DNA from 2 places in the Alkaliphilus metalliredigens QYMF genome. Region 2 is predicted to be linked to the other one. Evidence: riboswitches for the same ligand, from Rfam matches in the RefSeq annotation. Region 2 holds a riboswitch; the other holds the start of a gene.
What was found. A riboswitch is a leader RNA that binds a small molecule or an ion and turns the genes downstream of it on or off. The one in region 2 is predicted to bind tetrahydrofolate.
Positions count from the first base shown of each region.

Region 1: another riboswitch for tetrahydrofolate. It lies ahead of AMET_RS21625 (folate family ECF transporter S component); the one in region 2 lies ahead of AMET_RS23555 (folate family ECF transporter S component).

Region 1 is NC_009633.1:4,460,266-4,469,309, reverse strand. Features, by position in the region: gene AMET_RS21665 (Gx transporter family protein) at 1-344, opposite strand, end outside; gene AMET_RS21660 (NusG domain II-containing protein) at 344-727, opposite strand; gene grxC (glutaredoxin 3) at 756-1,010, opposite strand; gene AMET_RS21650 (TMEM165/GDT1 family protein) at 1,153-1,467, opposite strand; gene AMET_RS21645 (peroxiredoxin) at 1,723-2,262, shown strand; gene mutY (A/G-specific adenine glycosylase) at 2,511-3,569, shown strand; gene AMET_RS21635 (glutaredoxin family protein) at 3,627-3,857, shown strand; gene AMET_RS21630 (flavodoxin family protein) at 3,907-4,506, opposite strand; gene AMET_RS21625 (folate family ECF transporter S component) at 4,622-5,185, opposite strand; THF riboswitch at 5,272-5,364, opposite strand; gene AMET_RS24605 (PAS domain-containing sensor histidine kinase) at 5,563-7,155, shown strand; gene AMET_RS21615 (DUF1622 domain-containing protein) at 7,282-7,647, opposite strand; gene ytaF (sporulation membrane protein YtaF) at 7,787-8,422, opposite strand; gene AMET_RS21605 (DUF1576 domain-containing protein) at 8,627-9,044, shown strand, end outside.
Region 2 is NC_009633.1:4,832,893-4,841,936, forward strand. Features, by position in the region: gene AMET_RS23520 (hypothetical protein) at 4-735, opposite strand; gene AMET_RS23525 (LysR family transcriptional regulator) at 1,104-1,994, shown strand; gene AMET_RS23530 (YeeE/YedE thiosulfate transporter family protein) at 2,100-2,612, opposite strand; gene AMET_RS23535 (sulfurtransferase TusA family protein) at 2,642-2,869, opposite strand; gene AMET_RS23540 (YeeE/YedE thiosulfate transporter family protein) at 2,880-3,578, opposite strand; gene AMET_RS23545 (coenzyme F420-0:L-glutamate ligase) at 4,090-5,280, shown strand; gene AMET_RS23550 (O-acetylserine/cysteine exporter) at 5,403-6,326, opposite strand; gene AMET_RS23555 (folate family ECF transporter S component) at 6,340-6,750, opposite strand; THF riboswitch at 6,817-6,910, opposite strand; gene AMET_RS26380 (hypothetical protein) at 7,363-7,548, shown strand; gene AMET_RS24665 (methyl-accepting chemotaxis protein) at 7,595-9,044, opposite strand, start outside.

The sequences.
Region 1 (9,044 bases), 370 kb from region 2:
AAAACTGCGCCTACGACGCTGATGCTGTAAATAGAAAAGTGAGTTCCCAAATATCTGAAAAGAATAGCCATGGCTGAGGCGCTGAGTATGCCTCCAGCGATGCTGAAAAAAAATACACTAAAGTTACCAGCAAAAAGAGAGCCTAAAAGTGTTCGAAGAACAACAATGGCAATTGCTTCACGATAGCCAAAGAGAATTAATGCCACAATTGAAATGATATTAGCTAAGCCAAGCTTAATCCCAGGAATGTGAATCGGTAATGGAATATACATCTCAACAACAAAAAGTGCTAAAGCCTGGGCTGTTAATAATCCTAATAGAACTAATTTTTTCTGTCTTTTCATTAATGTGTCACCCCATCAACCAGTGCATCTGATCCTTTTATTCGAATGACAACAAAGTTAGGTAAACAAACGAGCATTTCATTAGGTCGAGAGATCCAATTATTATGGTAGTGATCCGGCTCAGGGCAGTTAGCATAGCCCATGGCGATTCTACCTGGTTCCACGAAAATCTCATTAACATAACCCCGTTGCTCAATTGTAAAAACCTCTGGTTCAGTTACATCAGATAATTTGATTTCTCTTACCAATTCATTATTAGCTTCGATCACAGCAGTAAGCTCCTGTCCATCGGTTGTCTGATAAACAAAAATCTCATTAAAGCCATACATACCTACTGCGGCGAACACGATAAGAGACAATATATAAAGATCTGCTTTTTTCATTGTCTAATCCTCACTTAAAAGCTAATGATTATAATCCTAGCTTTGAATCTAATGTATCTTCCTGATCTAGAGCAATAAGATCATCACAGCCACCAATAAACTCATCATCAATAAAAATCTGAGGAACTGTATCAGAACCAGTTCGTTTGATCACTGTCTTAAAGGTTTCTAAGTCATGAGTAACATCTACATTAGTGAATTCAACCTCTTTAGATTTCAAAAGATCCAGCGCACGATGACAAAACGGACAAAAATCCTTTGTATAAAGAACAACTTTTTTCATTTTCATCTTCCTCTCTTTAGATACGTATTATATTGTATGATACCCAAAGTTTTTTGTTTTAAAGAAGATGATTGATTAAATTTAAATTTTATTTATTTGTAGTTAGATGTTTTGCAGATACTGGGTTTTACTGGAGGGATTATTATTGAAATAATAATCCCTTTAGATAAGTGCCAATAAAGGAAGGTAGTGAGTCTTTTAAAATAAGAAGCCCCATTCCTAGGAAAAGTAGACCCGATACTGTTTGAATCACCAAAACGGGTATATGCTTTGTGACAATATGTCCAAAGTAAGCTCCTAAAAAAGTAACCAATGTAAGGGCCAAGGAAGCCCCGAAGAAAATAGGCCATGGCTGTTTATGCTGTGCAGATAAAGTGAAGACTGCCAACTGTGTTTTATCCCCCAGTTCTGCAATGAATAATAGGGTGAAGGCTGTAAAAAACAACTTGTAATTCAAATTAATCTCCCCCTTACTCATACAAGCTTATTTTATTTTACATTAGAGTAACAAAATAGAAGAATAAAGTCAATGGACAAGGGCAGAGATGCATAAATAAATAGAATCATAATTGTTATGCTGGAGAGGAACATAAGTGAGATAATAGTAATTATTATTATCAAAGAATAATAAATTTCACTTAAAGGTGTTTAAACAAAATAACACTGGGAATATAAAAGAGGAAGTAATTAATTAATGAGGAGGTTTTTATATATGGCAGAAAGAATGGTTGGATTAAAGGCACCATATTTTGAGATGAAAACAGTGGATGGGGAAGGCATGGAGTTTGGAAAAGTATCACTAGATGACTATAAAGGACAATGGTTAGTATTGTTTTTCTATCCTTTGGACTTCACTTTTGTTTGTCCCACTGAAATTACAGGAATCAATGAAAGACTAGTTGACTTTGGTAGGTTAAACGCATCTGTCTTAGGAGCCAGTACTGATAGTGAGCACTCTCACAAGGCTTGGATCAATGCAGCCCAAGACCAAGGCGGGTTAGGAAAGCTATCTTTTCCACTGGCATCAGATATGACACAGAAAGTTGCCCGTGACTATGGTATTTTAATTGAAGAAGAAGGAATAGCCCTAAGAGGTCTGTTTATTATTGACCCAGAAGGCATTTTAAGATATTCAGTTGTACATGATTTGAATGTAGGTAGAAGTGTAGAGGAAACACTTCGTGTATTACAAGGATTGCAATCTGGTGGTTTATGTCCTTTTAATTGGAGTCCAGGAGAAGACATGCTATAAGGGTAGGCAAAGGAGTCATTTAGGTTAATAAGCAGGAAAAGAAGATTGGTGCATGAAACCAGTCTTTTTTTCTTGTTTAGAAGCCATCTTTGTACTAAGCTAGGAACTGAATCTATGGTAAATTTTGCACAACTGAATTGAGTCTTATACTTATGTTAAGATGAAATGAGACTTAATTCATAAGTAGATAATTGAAATCTATGTTTTGTGTTGGTCACTTAGTTCGTTTATTCTGAGGGAGTGAAAAAATGACTGAGGAAAGTTTTTCCTATCAATTAATAGAATGGTTTCGGGAAGAGAAGCGCTGGATGCCATGGAGAGAAACAAAGGACCCCTATTGTATTTGGGTATCGGAGATTATGCTTCAACAAACTCGTGTTGAGACTGTGATTAGTTATTATCAAAACTTTATGAAAAAATTTCCAACAATAGAAACCTTGGCACGAGCATCTCAAGAGGAAGTGCTGAAATCCTGGGAAGGATTAGGGTATTATTCTAGAGGGAGAAACCTCCATCGTGCTGCCAATGAAATTGTTTTGATACATGAAGGCAATGTGCCAAAGGATAAAAAGATACTTCTCAAGCTACCAGGAATTGGACCCTATACTGCCGGAGCTATTTTAAGTATCGCATATAATCAAAAGGAGCCAGCGGTTGATGGTAATGTTCTACGGGTAATGAGTCGCCTCTTTAATATTCAAGAAGATATTATGGAAAAAAAGGTAGTCAATGAAGTGACAGATCTTGTATTTCAGCTTATGCCACAAGACAATGGTGGAGACTTTACGGAGGCATTGATGGAGCTAGGAGCTACAGTATGTGTCCCCCAAAAACCTAGATGTAGGTTGTGTCCGGTTCACAATCAATGCAAAGCCCATCACTTGGATATACAAGAAACGCTACCAATCCGAATTAAGAAAACAAAGGTGAAAAACTATCATAAAGGCATATTATGGATGGTGTATAATGGAACTATTTTAGTAAAACAAAACCCACAAAAGGGACTTCTGGGCGGTTTATGGGCATTACCAACTATTGATCTCATGCATAAGGTAGATGAGAAAGCCGTGATACAGGAGGACTTTCAAGAGGAAGTTGGTCAAGTGGTAGTGGAACTTGAATATATAGGAAAAGAAAAGCATGTTTTTACCCACCAAAGATGGCAGATGTCCATATTTAAAGGACGAAGCAATGATCACCTTAGGGTTAAAGAACCATATCAGTGGGTCCCCATAGGTCAATTAGAGACATTAACTTTCCCGATAGTTTATCGAAAAGTGATTGATAAAATTGATAAGTTTGATTGATTGGCATCTGTAGTAAAAGGGTAAAATAGTTGTGAAAAGCAATTAGGAGGGATATTAATGAATAAAAATGTAATCATTTATACAAGTAATACGTGTGGGTATTGTCATACGGCTAAGGAATATTTTCAAGAAAAAGGAATTGACTATGAAGAAAGAAATGTTTCGGAGGATGCAGCTGCCAGAAAGGAATTAATGAAAAAAGGATTCATGGGTGTTCCTGTTATCATGATTGGAGAAGAATCAATAGTCGGTTTTGATCAAGATAAAATTGAATCTCTTTTAAAATAAATAAATAAGAAAGACTCATTACTGTGGACAACACAATAATGAGTCTTTCTTATTTAGCGGTACGATGAGATAAAGCAATATGCAACAAGTTTTCCCCTGTCCTGAAGGCTTGGGTTAAAGCTTCAGAATCTTCGTAGACTGGATGTTCATCCACATTACAGAAGAATAAGTTTCCTAAATAGTCAGCGTTGATAGATTTAAAAAACAAATCCATGACCGGTGTAGCTGCGCTAAAGAGTGAGTCGTTCTGGGGAACGCCAGCGGTACAAAGGAAGTAACCAAGACGCTTTTTAGTTTGGTCAATCATAGAATCCTTTAGGACATACTTGCTAGACCAAAGCGCTTGACAACGGTCTATGACGGATTTCAACTGGGCGCTAACGCTATTGAAATATAAAGGAGAGGTCATAATAACAATATCTGCTTCATCAAACTTTGCATATAGATTGATCATGTCGTCCTTTAATACACAGCCTTTTTTTCGGGTACATCCATCACATGCTTTACAAGACTGAATATTTAAGTGATCTGCATGATATTTTTCTATAATTGTATGAGGGCCCGATAACCCTTTAAGCAGTTCATCAAGCAATCGGTCATTATTTTTTAATCTTCTAGGACTGCCCATTATGGCTAATACTTTAATCATAGGTAGAACCTCCTTGTAGATAGAGTGAAAAACGTAAGAAATTGCGCAGAGATTAAAGTGTAAAAAAGCTACTAGCGGACTAGTAGCTTTGCATTTTAAATTATATACTTTTACTCTAGTTAAAAACAGGGGTCTTTTTCAAACCCTTTACTAAAGCAGTTGTTAGGAAAATGTTGATTCCTGCAATAATCAAACTGGTTGTAATTCGAGTAGGTAATAAGGCAAGGAATGCATTGCCATAAAGCTGCGAAAGCCAAAATGTATTCAGGGCTAAGGAGATAACAACTAAAACGGCTAAGTTAGCAGCCACTACATTGACCATAGAATATTTGTTTTTAGGACTTAACATAACAATCATCCCCGGAATCATGCCAGTCAAAGCTGCACTTAATGTGAAGCCTGGATGAAATGCACCCCCATGGGAGTTAATAAAGAACCCTAATAAATCACTGACAGCACCAACCATTAGGCCAGCTACAGGTCCCAACATCATACCTGAAAGAATCAGTGGAATGTTTCCAAAGCTAAATCGAACCGTTCCACCGAAGAGCATAATGGCTCCTAGGCGAGTCAGTACGATGTTCATTGAGACGAAGATTGAAGCCAGTACCAAATTTTTAGTAGATAATTTATTGTGGGTCCTAATTCTTTCTTTTGATAATTTAAAAGAGCTTTCCATTAGGACACCTCCTTTCTCTTAATGTTAGACATAGCGCCACATGTAAGAGAAATTAATGTATCGAAAAAGTAGCTTCCCTCGACTGTGACAGTGGACGCGGTGTTATATCGCGAAATGAGTTCTTCGTTTAGGAGCAACTTCCCATCCCCTAACACTTAACGCATAACACCTACTCTGCCTTCATATACCATTATAACTGTGAGATTGAAAATTTGCAATATTGATTTATCTATTTTATACGTCAAATTCACCTATTTTATAGGCCATAGGCACTAATGATTTGTAGAAAAAAGGAGGGAATTGAATAACATTGTAGAATATAGTATACAAAATTATATATACAATTAAATTTGCAGGGAAGGGGTAAAGGATGGTTTATGATTAAAAATGGCCTACAAAGACGATTAGGAGTTGCAATTATAATTATCATCATCTTTACTAGTATCGTGAGCCTGTATTTTGATTATAGTGATACACGAAGTCGTATGATTGAGGAGAATTTAAAAGAAACACAAAACATTGGATATTACGTAGAACTTTATTTTGAAAAATTGAGATGCTATGTTCAAATGTTAGCTGAACAACCAGCAATGACCTCTTTAGATATACCAGTTTTGACGGGAATTTTAGACAATGAAGTAGATAAAGAGCATCGCTTGTTTAATACTTTGATTATTGTAGATGAAGAAGGACGAAGTATTATAAGTAGTAATCAACAGGACTATGGACAACCAGTTGAGTTAATGGGCGCCAAAGAACTTCAAGGATTATTATCAAGTGAAACTGATATGACAAGTTCTTTTTACATCAATGAAATGAATAAGTCCACATTTGCAATCTCAGCGCCAATAGTAAGACAATATGAAAGTGAAAAGCGCCTTTTAATCGCCTATGTAGACTTAGAACAGTTCAGGGCGGATATGCAGAATTATATATTAGAAGAAAATAAATACTTTATTGTAGTCGATGAAAATCAACGTTCTGTCTATCATCCACATACAATAATCTCCCACGAGGAGGAACGGAAATTTGTAGAGAATAGTTTCCCAATGTTGTACAGTGGTGAAAGAGGGTACTTAGAAGAACGATCTTTCCTTGATAACGAGAAAAAGGTATTTACATATGTGCCGATTTATCATAATAGAAGGGCGGTATTATTAGTACAGCCTAGTGTGAATTTATCCAGGGTAGCGGCTAATATGGCGCTACGAAAGGGAATTATTTTAATTATTATTTATATTGTTTTATTTCAGTTGTATTATCTATATAAAGAAATTCAGAGAAAAGAAAGTGTCATTCAGGCAATTAATACAGAAAAGTACGCAGCTTTAGGGCAAATTGCTACTGGAATCGCCCATGAAATTAAGAATCCGCTGACTGTTGTAAAGGGGTATCTGCAGCTACAGCGGTATAAGATTGGCAAGCCAATAGATGAGGATCTCATCGATCTGATGTGCGAAGAAATGGATCGTGCTTCCTCAATTGTAGAAGAGTTCCTGGTATTAGGAAGACGAGGAGACCCTCAAATGACTCCTTGTGAGATGACTAATTTAGTTGAAGAAGTTTTGTCGGTATTAAAGCATGAGGCAGATAAAAAAGGAATTTCAGTTAATCGTTCTTATCAAAACACCTCAAAAATACAAGCAGATATACAACGGATAAAACAAGTATTAATGAATATTATTAAAAATGGAATTGAGGCCATGGAGCAAAATGGGAAGCTAATGGTTGAGGTATTCCTAAAGGGAGAAGAAGTTGTGACTGTGATACAAGATACGGGTGAAGGAATTCCCCACAAGTTTAGTAAATACATAGGCACTCCGTATATGACAACTAAGGAGAATGGAACAGGGTTGGGATTGAGTGTAAGTTATGAAATTATTCGCGTCCATGGAGGACGAATTGATTTTCAGTCAGAAGAAGGAGTTGGAACAACTTTTACCATATACTTACCTATAATAAGTCAGTAAAAAGAAGGTGCAGAATAATGTACCTTCTTTATTTAGATCTTTTAAGATGTCCTCTTGTAAATAAGGTGGCAAAAATGGTTTCAGGACCACATCCAGGGTGAGTCTCAAAAAAGAAAGGCAAATAGATTATTTTTTTTGTCTTCTTGCTAAAGAAGCTCTTAACTCCTCGTCTTGGTGAATTTCGGAGCTAATCTCCCAATGGATGACAAAGGTTAATATAACCCTTAGGACAATGATTGCTCCTAACACCATTATTTCATCTAATGTACGGACTAATATTGTTCTTAGAATCTCTCCTCCTAATTTAAATTCAAGACCCATAGCCAGTCCTTTGGCGATTTCAATCTTGATACAGGTATCATCAAATTTTAATTTATGACCAATATAGATGATAAAACCACGTAAAGAGGAGTACGAAATTATAAACACACCAATTAATTCTAGTATGTTAATAATATAAACGACCAAGGTTTCAATAAGATGTTCTAACATACTATGCCTCCTTATATAGACTTCTAACTAGTATGTCCAATATTGATAAAAAAATGGGAAGACCAACAGGCCTTCCTTAAATATGAAATGATACATATTCGTTGATAATGATCATATAATGGTTGAAAATAATTATAAATTAAAATAGTCGTACTAATCCAAGTAATATAAGAATACAACCGGGGACGAAGGCGGTTTTCTGTCTAAAACGATTACTTAGATATTTGTTACCTAAATAAATGCCTGAAAGTAAGAAAACAAGATTCAGAATACCTACTAAGACAACTGTAAAGAGGATAATAGAAATAGAATTTAATGAGACAGCTACACCTATGGCGAGGGAATCAATGGCTAGGGCTAAGCCTAGCAAAACAGCTTCTCGGGTATCAATTATACCAGAAGTATCTAGATCAGCTTGGGAGGGATCTCTGAAAATATTGATGGCGATCCCAAGAGATTGAATACTGATAATTGCAATAGAGATAGGGTTTTTAATGTCTTGTCTAGGGAACTTATATTCTAGCCACCCTTGGAGCAAGAGCCAAATACCTAGGCAAATCAGCATAGAAGCTCCGATGAGTTCTGTCATATAAGGAGGAATAACACGTATCATCATATTACCCAAGAAAAACCCTATGCTAAGTAGTAAAATTGAAATGATGTCTAATACAATAAGTGAATGTAGAGGCACTTTTATTTTTTTGATGCCATAGGCGACGCCTACGCTTAAGCTGTCTATACTAACGGCAATTGCAATCAAAATACCTTCAATCATGAGGCACCTCCTGTAAATATCATTCCTTAATATCTTATTCTAAGAGGATAGAAATGTGCTAGAGTAGTGGTATTAAATTATGCTACTTAAAAAATAATGAGTATTTTTTCAAATAATCATTGAGGCTTTGATAAAAAAATATTATAATATAAAATAGTATGGTTTGAGGAAAATTTGTCGATTTTATGTAAAGGAGAGGATTGTATGCAAGACTTGTTGACATATAGATGGTTAAGTAATCTGAAGGGACGCAAAAAGACCATGGATCAAGTAATGAATATTGGTGAAAAACCTAAATATATTGTTATGACCATTTACGCTGTCATGGTGTTGATTTCATCATTGTTCTTTAATACACCTGGAGAAATAATGGGGGGATTAGGGCGAATTGTCATTCACCCTAGCACATTAGTATCGGATTATATGGTAATTGGTAATATAGGGGCGACATTTTTTAATAGTGGTCTTTTAATGTTAATTGCCATCGCAATTGCAAAATTAAATAAAGCGATTATGAATGGCCCCATGGTTGCCGCTATTTTTACTGTTGGGGGATTTGCTCTTTTTGGTAAGAACTTCTATAATATTTGGCCTATACTTCTAGGGGTATTAATTTATGCAA
Region 2 (9,044 bases):
AATTTATTCTTGAAAAAATTCATTCTCTGCATGGTAATCCATCATTCCATCAATGATTCGAATGATGTTATTTGTTGAAACAGAAGAACCGGTAAATGTATCAATTTCAAAATCTTCTCTTCCTTCACCAGCAGTATAATCATCCATATCAATGTCCCACATCGTACTCAATGTTTGAAGATATGAATTTTCTTTACCATTGAAAAAAGAGATATACTCATCTTTAAAAACTTCATAGGTCACTCCCGCTGGAGTTGGATCACTATCCCCCCAAAAACCAGCAAGGTAATCTCCTGAAGCATCTTGGTCAAAAGAGATATGTCTTAAAACAACATCATCAGGATTTTTACTACTTGGTAAACTTAGTTCAATATAAGCAGTTTGCCAATAATTTACAGCTGCCGAACGACAGGTACAGGATAAATACGTAACTTGATATTTAACATAGTCCCGTGATTGATACTCAAAATTTACAAAGGCATAGAAATCAGATTCATTTTGAGGACCATCAATATGGGCAAAAGGAATTACTGCAACAGGATTTGCAATAGAGCCAGGACCTAGGTCTCCACTCTGGTTAAGAAACTCGTTAACCATTTCTAAAGTAACGTCTCCTGTCTCTACCACCTCTGTTGAGGCTTGATTCTCTTGACCTCCCTCGACTTCAGTTGAACCACAACCAGCCAAACCCAAAACTAGAAAACCAATAATCATTAATAACATAATTTTTTTCATTTTTATCCTCCTCACAAAAATTGCTCATTAAATTACCGAAACATATTTTAATGTTAACTAATAAAGAATCTTGGAAACACCTTGTATCCTGTTGCTTTTTTATCACATCCCTTTTTAATAATGAGTCAATCAATTATATAGACTGTTAAATTTTTGTGTTAAATAGACTTCTGTAGCTCTTATTATATTCTAGTTTCACCTACAGGGATAATAAGAGTTAGTTATGATGTATAATGATCACTTATACTTGATTAAAAATTAACAATTTCCATTAGCGTAATTGGCTTTTCCAAAAAAAATATTTCATGATATAATAACAATTAGTATTCAACGATAAAATGAGACTTACTTTAGAGGGAGCGGATCAAATGAACCTCCAATATTTAAAAGCTTTTTATGTCACAGTAAAGCTAAATAGCATTTCCAAAGCAGCCAAGGAACTCCATTTAACCCAACCAGGCTTAAGTATGCAAATTCAGTCTTTAGAAAAGGAGTTAGACGTAACGCTTCTCAGTAGAAGTAACAAAGGGGTTGAGCTGACCGAGGCAGGAATGGTGGTCTTTGACTATGCAAATACCATTCTTTCTATGCAGGGCAACATTGAAAGGGATTTAGAAAACCTTAAAACCAGTAAGAAGGATTTAATCATTGGTTGCTGTAAGGCCGTAGGAGAATATGCCCTTCCCTGTAGTATTTATGTGTACAAACAAGATCACCAGGATGTGAGCATCACCTATGATGTTACCAATTCAGAAACCGTCATGGAAAATCTTTCAGACCGAACCGTCAACATCGGTCTCATTCATAGTAGTATGAAAAGAAAAAATATCAAAACAGAAAAAATTACCTCTGATAGATTAATCTTAAGTACTTCCTTGCCTATGTTAAAGAATAAAATCACCCTAGAGGAGTTAAATCGTCTTCCCCTCATCTTCCGAGAAGAGGGATCTGGAACACGGGAAACTATCAAACAGCATTTATCCCCTTCTGGTATTAAAGTGCAGGACTTAAATATTATTTATCAACTAAATTCCATGGAAGCCATTAAGACTTCTGTTATCTCTGGTAAAGGTATTTCTTTTATTCCAGCCCTAACAATACAAAAAGAACTTCGGGATGGCGTACTGCATGAGATCGAAATAGAAGGTCTTGATATCTACAGCGATTTTTATATAGCTTATCGAGAGGATCATCAGTTTACAGCCTATGAGAGCCAATTTATCGATTTTATTAAGTCCTCTAAGAAAGGATTTTGTTAAAAAAAAATAGCCTCACAAAATCCAACTGCACCTGTTATCATTCATTGCAAGGTGTGGTTTGATTTTTTTGAGACTACTTTTTCATATTCACATATTATTTTTTATCTATAAAATATATCTAATTAATACTTTACTCCCTATCCATGATCCAACAAACATGAATGCGGCAAAAACCCATCCATGTAATGAAAAGGAAGGAATTGCACTGAAATAAGCGCTGATATTGCAGCCAAAGCTTAAGATTGTTCCATACCCCATCACAATGCCACCAATTAAAGCAAAACAGAGCTGTTTTACATTTTTGATTTTTTTCCACTTAAACTCACTGGCCCATAAAGCAGCTATCAATGCCCCCACAATAACAGCAATATTAAGAACTGTATTTGGATTATTTAAAAAGGTTTGACCTTCCTCTACTCCATTTTGATACACACTAAAATAATACCAGTTGGCAGGAGTGAATCCTATCTTTTCCAAGCCCCATGCCCCCCAATACAAAAACCCTCCGCTCACCCTCCAAGTAGATCCCGTGACAATCAGTAAGCAAATATTGAGTAGGGCTAATAATATGCCTCCAATCCAGTAGGGCCAAGGGTCTTTAACTACTTTATCATACACTCTCAATGGCTTATCCTCCTAACTTAAGGCTATTTTACCTTTTCAATATAGATTTCCCACTCACCTTCTGCAATCTCGATATAATCAATTTCATGTCCTTGCTTTTTAGTCCATTCTACTACATTTCTAATGGAACAATTATGATCTGTGTGCATAATTAAAAGATCACCTATTTCCATTTTTTTTAATTGCTTTAATGCCTTTAACAAAGGGATAGGACATGCCTCATATAGACAATCTAACTTGTACTCTTCCATCGTCTACCTCCTACATCATTTTCATTATATTATTCTTTTTATCGTACCAATCCGCAATAAAATATAAACTACCCAGTGATACTAATTGTATTATCAAAGAAGGAAAAAAACCAAAGTAGCTAGGAAAATAGATAACTGGTGCCTGAGATATTAATAACCTGTCCCAAAAAGGGAAATGCCAGCTTCCTATAAGTGCTCCCACAATAAAACCCATCAAAACCACTAGCTGGAGCATATATCCTTCCCCGATCCGCATCAGTGTTCCAGAGGCACATCCTCCAGCAATCACCATTCCCCCACCAAACAAAATCCCCCCAAAGGCAGTATGGACGCCTACAGGCTTCAGTTGTCCGGGAATATCTATCAACAGATAGTCAGGGTTCATTAACACAGCATGATACTGTATGATAAAAAATCCAATAGTTGATACCATAAATGCTAAAAGGACCGCCTTTAAAAGCGAAGTGCTTCCTACCATAATGGGATCCCTAAATCCTGCAGTAAAGCAAAATCTAGCCCGCTGCATAGTCACTCCCATTAGAATACCAATGATCCAAAAGCTACTAAATTTCAAATTATAATTGATAAGCACTATATATACTAACAATGCCACAACTGTCACTACCCTTGCATATGGTAATTGATTTTTTCTTTTTCTCAGTTGCTTTGTTCTTTGCTTTTTTAGTTCCTCGATCTTACTAGATGACATCAAGCTTTTACCTCCTTAAGCCATTGCTCCAATCAGTTAATACTCTATTATTATGAGACTATGGAGTATATAGTTAATTATATCACAAAACATATCTAGTCTTTATAGCACTTTTGTAATTAAGTCAACTACGATTTTTACTTTTATAAATCATTGATTGAATAATGATAAAAATTCTTATGACTCTTTGTGTTGACCTTCTATAATTTCAACAAATTTAGTAGATGCAGGAGAGAGAGACACTTTTTAAAAAACAAAAACCGATGCCTCTTTTAGGTATTGCATCAACAATCTGCACCTCATGTAATCTCTTATTTTGTAGGTATTCCTTGGAAAAACTTTTGCATTTTGCTACCTCACTAAAAACCTTATACAAATCTAGTTTTGCTATCATATAAGCTTATATTAAATATTACATATATTTATTTTACTTATACCATAAATATAATGTATAGTACAAGTATAGAGTTGGTAGTTTAACAAAAAGCCAATCATTAAGGAGATGTTATAAATGGAAAGAATAGTAGGAACTGTGGTTAGAGGTCTTCGTGCACCGATCATTAGTCAAGGAGATTCTATACCAGAGATCGTTGTTGATACAGTACTAAAGGCTTCACAGGTAGAAGGATTTACCGTGAATGATAAGGATGTTGTTGCCATCACCGAATCTGTAGTGGCTCGTGCACAAGGAAACTATGCAACCATCGATGCCATTGCAAAGGATGTAAACTCAAAGTTTGGAAATGACACCATCGGCGTGATCTTCCCTATATTAAGTCGTAACCGTTTTGCCATTTGCCTTCGTGGCATAGCCAAGGAGGCTAAGAAAATCGTTTTAATGTTTAGCTATCCATCGGATGAAGTGGGTAACCACTTAGTAGATCTAGATTTGCTTGATGAGAAAGGCGTTAATCCTTGGACAGATGTTTTAACCGAGAAACAGTTCCGTGATTACTTTGGATATGAAAAACATACATTTACAGGTGTTGACTATATCGATTATTATAAGTCTTTAATCCAAGAATATGGTGTTGAATGTGAGGTTATTTTCTCCAACAATGCCAAGACAATTTTAGACTATACAAAAAATGTTCTTGCCTGCGATATTCACACAAGATCTAGAACAAAAAAAATACTGAAAGCCAACGGCGCTGATAAAGTTTACAGTCTCGATGAGATTTTATCGACATCTATTGATGGAAATGGATATAACCAGGACTATGGTCTTTTAGGCTCAAATAAATCAACTGAAAACAGTGTTAAACTTTTCCCTCGGGATTCCCAGCCTGTTGTTGATAAGATTCAATCTATATTAAAAGAAAAAACGGGAAAAACCGTAGAAGTCATGATTTATGGAGATGGTGCATTTAAAGACCCTGTGGGGAAAATTTGGGAACTTGCTGATCCTGTTGTATCACCAGCCTACACATCAGGACTTGAAGGAACACCTAACGAAGTTAAATTGAAATATCTTGCGGATAATAACTTTGCTCACTTAACAGGCGCCGCACTAAAAGAAGCAATCTCTACTCATATTAAAAACAAAGGTTCTAACCTTGTGGGTGCCATGGAAGCCCAAGGTACGACTCCTAGAAGACTTACTGACCTGCTAGGCTCCCTGTGTGACTTGACTTCAGGAAGCGGAGATAAAGGGACCCCTATTATATACATCCAAGGTTACTTTGATAACTACACGGAATAAAACATGTATTCATTAATACAGAAGGTAATGGGACAATGATTCAATTCATTGTCCCATTACCTTTATGATCTGATAATTACATTCTTAACGAATCCATTCTTGATTTAGATCAAGTCCATTCATTAATTCAATAATTTTATCTTTTCCACTAACATTCTCTTTTTATTTGCATTTTTATTTAGTCTTCCTCCAAAAACATTGACTGCCAAACCTAACATTACCAACAAAGCTCCAATAATCTGCCACAGAGAAAATGTCTCATTTAAAAACAAGGCAGCACTACTCATACCTATTACTGGAACCAATAAGGAAAAAGGAGAAACTACAGCTGCAGGGTAACACGAAAGTAATCTGCCCCATAGCCCATAACCACCTAATGATGCAAAGTATGCTAAGTAAATTATTGAAACTATTGTTATCCAATTTAGAGAATCCCAGGCTAACTTCCATGCAGTAGCTCCTTCAAAGTATAAGGAGAAAAGACCAAGGGGTAGAATAGCAATCCCACCCGCCCATACGACTAAAGATAACATAGAAAAAGGAGGAGCGTCTTTTGTTGTACGTCGCATAATTACATTTCCAATCCCCCAGCTAGCAGCTGCAATTAATGTTAACCAGAATCCAACTGCTGTCATACTGCCTCCTTGCTGTGATCCTACAACAACCATACCTCCTGTCGCTATTATAAGACCAACTACATGATTCCATTTCCACTGTTCTCCTAGAAACAAGGTCGCAATAACTAAAGTAAAAAAGACCTGGGACTGGTGCACAAGTGATGAAAGCCCCGCAGGCATACCTAGTTTAACTCCCATAAAAAGAAAAGCAAATTGTCCAACATTTAGGGTCAATCCTAGAGCAATGAGCCATCGCCAATCTACTGGTGGCTTAGGCAAAAAAAAGATAGCAGGTATACAAACAACCATAAAGCGAATGGTAGCTAATAACAATGGTGGCATATCGGCCAATCCAAGTTTAATAGCTATAAAGTTCAGTCCCCATAAAGTTGCCACAATTAATCCTATCCCTATATCACGTTTATTCAATAGTACAACCCCCCTAGCTTACAGCTAATGGAATATTAAAAAGAGTATTAAGAAAATACGGAACCATTACAACAGTTGTTATCATTTGTCCTACAAATATAGATACGATTATCTTCCATGAAGACAGTTTGGCTAGATCAATCTTTAAACTTCTAACTACAATTGCAGGAATAATACCTGTAAGAGCAGAAGTTAAAACAAAATGTGGCATAAAAAGTCCTGTAGGTCTAACTATGTGGCTAACAATATCCCCTATTGTACCTATTATTCCACCAACTACAGGTCCAAATACTAAGCCTCCAAATATAATTAGAAACCCGCCAAACTTTATAATACCTGGAATAGCAACAATTCTTGACAGTACAATGTTTAATGAAATTAAAAAACCCGATATTATAATAATCTTTGTATCTAACTTTTTCATAAAAATACCTCCTTTCATACAAAATATGACAGACTGTCATATTAGAAAGAAGATATTACTGATATTAACAGCGAACGCAATAATATGTCGCAAGCATTTGCTCTTCGTTCAAATACAACGTTCCATCCTTTGACACTTTACGCATATTATTTACTCTGTCTTCTAATATTTATATTGTTATATTAAAGATAACCTCGCATACATTATATACCAATACCCAAAATACAACAAATTTAAATTAGTCTTATTAAATTCGGATTGTATGATTTTTATCTTCGTGTCTTTCTGGCTTTTCTCGATAATCTCATCCATACACGAAATAATTCCCATATCCTGTGTTCCGTCAACAACGCCGACAGAATTGTTCAATTGAATTAATTGACATACATACTGTTGAAAATAAAATATGAATAGAACTGTCTTTCCATGAGCAATAAAGAGAACCAGGGTTAAGATGAGCCAAAAGCGATAAATTTTCCACTAAAGAAATTTGATATTCATGGTGAGTACGTCATTTACCTAACATGCTAAAACCGCCTTTATAATAATTAGTAACGAAAATCAATCCGTTCACATTTATTATTGGGGGGATTTAAAAAAGTCAAGTATTTTTTGAAATATGTACTAAAGCTAAACAAAATGGAGGAAAAGAAAAAACCAGCAGTCATTAAGAACGCTGGATTTATGGTGGGAAGCTTTGACGGCCTAGTATCCATTTTTTTTAGGATAGGGTCCACGGACAATAAAGCTATAAGAGAGAGGGTGATGTTACCACCACCCTACCAGATGAATCACTGAAATTTAAGGTAATGAAGGGATTAAAATCATTGCGTCTGATTGTATTCTAAAGTTGGAATTTTGAAATATTCTTCTTCATTTCCTCGGCCAATTGACCTAAAGCTTCACTTGAATTTGCAATCTCTATCATAGAGGCAGTTTGCTCTTCAACAGAAGCAGCGGCTTCTTGTGTTCCTGCTGCAGTTTCTTCTGATATAGCCGATAGGTTTTCAATGATACTAATAACTTCACTCTTTTTACCTTCCATTTCTTTTCCCGATAAGGTAATCATTGAAATTAATTTCTGTATGTTTTCAATTGCTTTAGCAATTCCTTCAAATTTATCATTAGTCATTGAAACACTCATTGTTTGAGATGTCGTGATTGAATCTACTTCTTGCATTGTGCTAACGGTGAGTTCTGTTTTAGCTGTTAACTCTTGAGTAATAGTAGCTATTTGTTGTGTAAATTCACTAGAGTTTTCTGCTAGTTTTCGTATTTCCTCTGCTACAACTGCAAATCCCCTTCCGGCGTCCCCTGCTCTGGCTGCTTCTATAGCAGCATTTAATGCTAAAAGGTTTGTTTGCTCTGCTATACTTCTAATCATTTGGCTAGCAACTTCTATTTTTTGTGCACTTTCATTGGTATTAATAATAACGCCATTTATGATTTGTAAAGCTTCATTATTAGATTCTGTTTTTTCTACTAAGTCTTTAATAATTTCAGAGCCTTCATTTTTTAGGGTATTAACGACATCAATCGAAGTATTTAATTCCTGAACATATTGCTGATCATTTTCTATCAATTTACCTAATTCATTAATACTTCCTGCTCCAAGTTCTGTATCTTTGGCTTGTTCACTTGTACCCCTAGCAATCTCTTCAATTGTTTTTGCTACTTCTTCTGCTGCTATGGCGGATTGTTCACTGGTGGCAGTCAATGCCACTGATGAAGAAGCCACTTGATCGGAAGTATTTACAATTTGTTGGATGAACTCCCGTAGACTGTTTGTCATTAACGTAACATTTTGATGGAGCTGGCCTAGTTCATCCTTGCTTTTAATATCTACATTGTCTTGCTTAAGGTTACCACTGGCTATTTTTTTTGTGATTTCATTAATTAGAATTATCGGTGAGATCAGCTTCATGCTGAAGAGTATTGCAATTATAACTGCGATGAAAATACATGTTGCAGAAATAATCAAAAATATCCATTTTAAAGAATGAACATTTTGTTGTATTTCAGCTTGTTCAACAGAAAGTCCTAAATACCATGGTGTGTTTCCCATAATATTCACAGGAACAATTGTTGTTAAGTATTCACTTCCATGCAGATCATGTTCCAATAAAGCATAACGAGAATCATCTTGTGATTCTTTATGATCCCATATATATTTTATGGGGTGTTGTTGCATGCTCTCAGATTCTGTAATTAATTCGCCTAGAAGGGAATCCTCTGCTCCATGGGCTAGTATCATACCATGTTGGTCAAAGATAAAACCGAATCCTGTTTCCCCA